DNA from 2 places in the Terrabacter aeriphilus genome. Region 1 is predicted to be linked to the other one. Evidence: predicted binding sites of a transcription regulator. Region 1 holds the regulator's gene; the other holds the start of a gene.
The links. Region 1 encodes HspR, which represses chaperone genes until heat shock. Its sites were predicted from a motif close to AAGTTGAGTCNNNNNGACTCAACTT; they were not measured.
Positions count from the first base shown of each region.

Region 2: a site for HspR is predicted at 2,192-2,216, ahead of ABD979_RS14930 (ATP-dependent Clp protease ATP-binding subunit). Genes of this name have one in related genera too.

Region 1 is NZ_BAABIW010000006.1:377,354-380,760, reverse strand. It holds gene ABD979_RS04000 (ATP-binding protein) at 1-1,521, opposite strand, end outside; gene ABD979_RS03995 (heat shock protein transcriptional repressor HspR) at 1,680-2,132, opposite strand; gene ABD979_RS03990 (DnaJ C-terminal domain-containing protein) at 2,178-3,215, opposite strand; gene ABD979_RS03985 (nucleotide exchange factor GrpE) at 3,311-3,407, opposite strand, start outside.
Region 2 is NZ_BAABIW010000018.1:225,922-229,328, reverse strand. It holds gene ABD979_RS14945 (SAM-dependent methyltransferase) at 1-304, shown strand, start outside; gene ABD979_RS14940 (nucleoside deaminase) at 301-792, shown strand; gene ABD979_RS14935 (hypothetical protein) at 968-1,897, shown strand; gene ABD979_RS14930 (ATP-dependent Clp protease ATP-binding subunit) at 2,316-3,407, shown strand, end outside.

The sequences.
Region 1 (3,407 bases):
CGTGATGCGGCCACCGAGCAGCTCGACGATCTGCTTGACGAGGGCCAGGCCGATGCCGGCGCCCTCGCGCGAGCGGCGGTCGTCGGTGCGGTCGAGCTGGCGGAAGCGGTCGAAGACCCGCTCGAGGTCGCGCTCCGCGATGCCGATGCCGGTGTCGGTCACCGACACCGCGTAGCCCTGCTCGTGCGCGACGAGCCGCACGCCGATGCGGCCCTCGGGCGTGAACTTCAGGGCGTTCGAGAGCAGGTTGAGCACGATCCGCTCGAACATGTCGACGTCGACGTGGACCTCGCGGTCGAGCTCGTCGCAGGCGACGTCGAGTTCGAGGCCGAGGCGCTCGACGGCGGGGCGGAAGTTCTCGGCGATGCCGGTCGTCAGCTCCTCGACGTCGGCCAGCACCCAGTGCGGCTCGACAGCCCCCGACTCGAGGCGGGTGAGGTCGAGGATGCGGTCGACGAGCCCGGTGAGCCGGTCGGTGTTGCGCCGGATCAGCTCGAACCGGTCACGCTGGTCGGGGGCCAGGCCGTCGGCGGCGAGGGCGTCCTGCACCGGCCCGGCGATGAGGGCGAGCGGGGTGCGCAGCTCGTGGCTGACGTTGGCGAAGAAGTCCGACTTCGCGGCGTCGAGCTCGGCGAGGCTCTCGGCGCGGTGGCGCTCGTCCTGCAGGTGGCGGATGCCGCTGAGGGCCATGGCGACCTGCGAGGCGCACAGCTCCGCGTAGACCTGCAGGGCCGCGTCCCACGGACGGCGCGGGTTCTCGGTGAGCAGCAGGTGGGCCGTCGGGAGGGCGAGCCCCGGCTCGACGACGGGCACGGCGTGCCGGCCGCCGACGTCGTCCGGGCCGGGAGCCGTGCTGCCCCACACGAGGTCGGCGCCGAGGTGGTCGGCCGTGTGGGCGCGCAGCGCCGCGAGGGCGCGCTCGCGCACCTCCGCGGGGTCGGTGGCGCCCACGAGGGCGTTCGTCAGCTCGGTCGAGGCGCGCACCCGGCGCTCGGCGAGCACCTTGGCCGTCGTCTCCGTCGCGACGTTGAGCACCCCGACGACACCACCGTGCTCGTCGTCGTGGATCGCGCCGTAGGACCACGTGAAGAAGGCCTCCTCGAGGAAGCCGAAGCGGTCGACGACGAGCAGCTCGTCCTCGACCCACGTCGCCGGGCCACCACCGAGGACGCCGTCGAACATCGGGCCGACGACGTCCCAGACCTCGGGCCACACGTCGCGCACGGGTCGGCCGAGCGCCGCGGGGTGCTTGCTCTGCCCGAGCATGGCGCGGTAGCCGTCGTTGTAGATCATGACGAGGTCGGGGCCCCAACAGACGAGCATGGGGAAGCCCGAGGACAGGCAGACGTCGACCATGGTGCGCAGGGCGGTGGGCCAGGTGTCGACCGGTCCGAGCGGCGTGGACGCCCAGTCGGTGCGGTCGAAGAGGAGCTGCATCTCGTTCGCCGTCGAGGGCTCGACGGGTCGTGGGACGTCGGGCACGCGTGCCGAGATGTCGCCGTCCGGGCGCTGCGGGGTCACACGACCTCCGGGACAGAGAACAACGGTAGGCCTCCGGCGGCATCAAGCAACGGGCTGCCCCTTGGCTCGAGGCTCGCACAGTCTTACACATGCGCCCGCGCGCGCGAGAAACTCCCGCGCGCGTGGACCCCGCGCGCGAGGCCGGGGCCGGGCGCGCCTCAGCGCTCGGGGCGCCAGACGACGAGCGCCTGGGACGAGGGCGACCGCGGCGGCCGCTGCCCCGGGCGGACGGCGACGACCTCGCCCCTCGGACCGACCGCGAACACGCGGGCGCCCGAGGCGAGCGCGGCCTGCGCCGCGGACAGCTCGGCCGTCAGCTCCTCGACGCGCGAGCGCAGCGCGCTGACGTGGTTCTCGAGGTCGAGGATGCGCTGGATGCCGGCGAGCGAGACACCCTCCTGCGAGAGGCGCTGCACCTCCCGGAGCATCGCGACGTCGCGGGAGCTGTAGCGCCGGCCGCCCCCGCGCGTGCGCGACGGCGAGACGAGACCGAGGCGGTCGTACTGGCGCAGCGTCTGGGCGTGCATGCCCGCCAGCTCGGCCGCGACGGAGATGACGAAGACGGGCGCGTCGTCGTCGTGCCCACCCGGGCGCGCGCTCCTGCGTGCCATCCTCGTCACCTCCTCCTTCACTGCGGGCCGGCGTCGGTCAGGGCGTCAGGTCCGGGCCCGCTGGAACAGCTCGGCCCGGGGGTCGTGGCCGACCTCGGCGGCCGCCATCTTCTCGACGGCCTCACGGGCCTCGTCGGTCAGCCGCTGTGGCACGACGACCTGCACCCTGGCGAGCAGGTCGCCGGTGTGGTCGCCGCGTCGCACGCCGCGCCCCTTGACGCGCAGCACCCGTCCGCTGGGCGTGCCCGGTGCGACCTTGACCTTGACCTGGCCGCCGTCGAGCGTCGGCACGGCGACCGTGGCGCCGAGGGAGGCCTCGGCGAAGGTCACCGGCAGGTCGACCGTGAGGTTGTCGCCGTCCCGGCCGAAGACCGGGTGCTTGTCGACCGACACCGTGAGGATCAGGTCGCCGGCCGGCGCGCCGGGGTCGCCCTGACGGCCCTTGCCGCGCAGGCGGATCCGCTGCCCGTCCTTGACGCCGGCAGGGATGCGCGCCGTGATCCGCCCGAGGTCCGGGGAGCTGAGCGAGACGGTCGAGCCCTGCACGGCCTCACGGAAGCCGATGCGGGTGGCCGCGGACACGTCGGTGCCCGGGCGCGGGCCGGCCGGCGCGCCGTAGCCGCCGTAGCCGGCGCCGGGCGCGCCGGCACCCCCGGGGGCACCGCCACCGAACATCTGGCCGAGGATGTCCTCGAGGTTGGGCTGGCCGCCACCCCCGCCGCCGGTGTTGAAGCGCATCCGGCCGCCGGGGCCGCCCGCACCGGCCGCGCCGCCGAAGGCGGAGAAGATGTCGTCGAAGCCGGCGCCGCCGCCACCGGGGCCGCCCGCCGTGAAGCGCGCTCCCCCGTGCGACATCGCGCGGATCGCGTCGTACTCGCGCCGCTGCTCCGGGTCGGAGAGGACGGCATACGCCTCACCGAGCTCCTTGAAGCGCTCCTCCGCCTTGGGGTCCCCGACGTTGTGGTCGGGGTGCATCGTGCGGGCGAGCTTGCGGTAGGTCTTCTTGATCGTCGCGGCGTCGGCGTCCTGCGGCACGCCGAGGGTCGCGTAGAAGTCCTTCTCGAACCAGTCCTGACTAGCCATGGCGCACCTCCTTCGTCGCGGTGTCTGCAGCGGTGGTCACGCTGCCATCATCGGGTATGCCGCCGGGCTGCGGGTGCAGCCCGGCGGCGGACACGTCAAGCGGGGTCGGCAACCGACACCCGCGCCGCGCGCACCAGCCGGTCACCGATGCGGTAGCCGGGCTGGAGCACCTGCACGACGGTGGTCCCCGTC
Region 2 (3,407 bases), on a different contig from region 1:
GACCCCCGCCCTGACGACCGAGGTTCGCGAGCTCGGCGAGATCCCCGACCACGTCGACCGCGTCGTCGGCGCCGAGTCGGCCGCCTGGCACACCGCCGAGTGGCTGCGCAGCCAGTGGGCCTTCAGCCGCGCCTTCGCCGACGTCACCGCTCGCACCCAGGACGACGCGTGCGCCAACTGGCTGCTCTGGGAACGCGCCGTCATGGAGCTGAAGGGCCAGCCGACCTCCCCCGTGCAGTCCATGCTCGAGGCGGACGGCGGCGCCTTCGTCACCTTCGCCCTGGTCACCGGGAGGGTCGCATGAGCCTGACGCCGACCGACCTCGTCCACCTGCGCCGCGCCGTCGGCCTCGCCCGCCTCGCGCTCGAGCGCGGCGACGAGCCCTTCGGGTCGGTGCTCGTCTCGGACGAGGGCGAGGTGCTCTTCGAGGACCACAACCACGTCGTCGAGCTCGAGGCCACGCAGCACCCCGAGTTCGCCATCGCGCGCTGGGCCGGCGCCAACCTCACGGCGGCCGAGCGGGCGTCCGCGACCGTCTACACCTCCGGCGAGCACTGCCCGATGTGCTCGTCCGCGCACGCCTGGGTCGGTCTCGGCCGCATCGTGTATGCCGTCGGCTCGGACCGGCTGACCGCGTGGCGCTCCGCGTGGGGCGCACCCGCGTCACCGGTCGCGCCCCTGTCGATCCTCGACGTCGTGCCCGGCGCCGTGGTCGACGGTCCCGCACCCGAGCTCGAGGACGAGGTGCGCGCCCTCCACGAGACCTTCGCCACCCGGCATCCGAGCTCCTGACGCGGGCGGGACGTGGCGGAGCGCCGGCCGCCCTCCCCCCGGCTGCAACCGCGCCACGGCGCACTTCCAGCCGGGAAACCCGCCCTGGACGGCTGCAACCGCGCCACGGCGCGCTTTGAGTGGTGCCTGTGGATGCCGGGCACGGCGCCAACCTCGGGACGGACATGCTGCGGAGATGGACGAGGACCCTGTGGTCAGCCCGCTCCGCCGCGCAGAGGCGAAGCGCTGCGGGCTGACCGACTCCCGGCTCCGTCGCACGCACTCACCGGTCTTTCGGGGAGTGCACCTGCCCAAGGGACAACCGCGGATGCTCGCCGACCGGCTCAGGGCAGCCCTCGCGGTCGTCACCCCGGGCAGCTTCGTGTCGCACCACTCGGCCGCCCAGCTCTGGGGTGCGATCGTGCCGGACCACCCCGACGTGCACGTCACCAGCAGGGTCAACCGCACCCGACGCCAAGGCATCACCGCACACCGCGCCAAGAAGGATCAGACGGTCGTCCGCTGGGCCGGGTTCGCCGTGACCTCGCCGACGCAGACCTTCCTCGACATGGCGCACCACCTCACGCTCGTCGACCTCGTCGTGCTGGGCGACTCGCTCGTCCGGCGGAAGCGGACGACGCCGGATGCCTTGGTCAGCGCTGCGGATGGCAAGGTCGGGCCCTACCGGCGGCTGGCCCGACGTGCGGCCTCGCTCGTGCGCCGCGGTGTCGACTCCGCCATGGAGACGCGGGTGCGGTTGCTCGTCGTGCTCGCCGGCCTGCCGGAGCCGGAGGTCGACCACCGCGTGCACGACGCCGACGGCAACCTCGTCCGGCGCTACGACCTCAGCTACCTGCCGTTCCCTCTCATCCTGGAGTACGACGGACGCCAGCACGCCGAGTCGACGCTCCAGTGGCAGGGCGACATCGACCGCGACGAGGCGCTCGACGACGACGGCATCCGTCGCCTCGTGATCGTGCGCGACGGTGTCTACGGCAAGCCCGGGACCACGCTGGTCCGGATCATGAGGGCGATGCGCCGCGCCGGTATGCCGGTGCCGCCGCTCAAGGACGAGTGGCGCCGGCACTTCCCCGGCCGCCCGGGCGACGTCCTGCACCCACGCTGACCGAGACAGCCCGCGGAGCCGCGTTCGCGCGGCCGCAACCGCGCCGTGGCGCACCTCCAGCCGGGAAACCCACCGCTCGACGGCCGCAACCGCGCCGTGGCGCACTTCCAGCCGGGAAAACAGCCGGACGACGGCTGCAACTGCGCCGTGGCGCACGTGCAGCCGAGAGCGCAGCCATGACTGGCCGAGCCGGGACGTCACGCCGGTCGCAGGACCCCGCGGTTCGGCATACGGGCTCGGAGCGGCAGCGGGTACGACGTGACCGATCTGTCCGCCCACGGCGAACAGAGGCGGAACCTGAGCCGATCACGCTCAGGATGGGAACAGGACGCAACCGACCCGCGTTGGTCGGGTTGTGCTCGTCCACAGCGGGCACGGATAGCATCGAGACGTCTCTCGATCAGTCAGGAGAAGGAACATGTTCGAACGGTTCACCGACAGGGCCCGAAGGGTGGTTGTCCTCGCGCAGGAGGAAGCTCGCCTGCTCAACCACAACTACATCGGGACCGAGCACATCCTCCTGGGTCTGATCCACGAAGGCGAAGGCGTCGCCGCGAAGGCCCTCGAGTCGCTCGACATCTCGCTCGAAGCGGTCCGGGCCCAGGTCCAGGAGATCATCGGCCAGGGCCAGCAGGCCCCGACCGGCCACATCCCCTTCACGCCCCGCGCGAAGAAGGTCCTCGAGTACTCGCTCCGCGAGGCGCTCCAGCTCGGCCACAGCTACATCGGCACCGAGCACATCCTGCTCGGCCTGATCCGCGAGGGCGAGGGCGTCGCCGCCCAGGTCCTCGTCAAGCTCGGCGCGGAGCTGAACAAGGTGCGCCAGCAGGTCATCCAGCTGCTCTCCGGCTACCAGGGCGGGCAGGGCGGCGAGAAGGCCGGCGCCGGTGTCGGCCCCGGCCAGGCCGAGGGCACCCCCGCGGGCTCGCTCGTGCTCGACCAGTTCGGTCGCAACCTCACGCAGGCGGCCCGCGAGGGCAAGCTCGACCCGGTCATCGGGCGTGAGAAGGAGATCGAGCGCGTCATGCAGGTGCTGTCGCGCCGCACCAAGAACAACCCGGTCCTCATCGGCGAGCCCGGCGTCGGCAAGACCGCCGTCGTCGAGGGCCTGGCCCAGGACATCGTCAAGGGCGAGGTGCCCGAGACGCTCAAGGACAAGCAGCTCTACACCCTCGACCTCGGCTCGCTCGTGGCCGGCAGCCGCTACCGCGGTGACTTCGAGGAGCGCCTGAAGAAGGTCCTCAAGGAGATCCGCACCCGCGGCGACATCATCATCTTCATCGACGAGATCCACACGCTCGTCGGTGCGGGTGCCGCCGAGGGCGCCATCGACGCCGCGTCGATCCTCAAGCCGATGCTCGCCCGTGGCGAGCTCCAGACGATCGGTGCGACGACCCTCGACGAGTACCGCAAGCACATCGAGAAGGACTCGGCCCTCGAGCGGCGCTTCCAGCCGATCCAGGTGCAGGAGCCGACGCTGCCGCACGCCATCGAGATCCTCAAGGGTCTG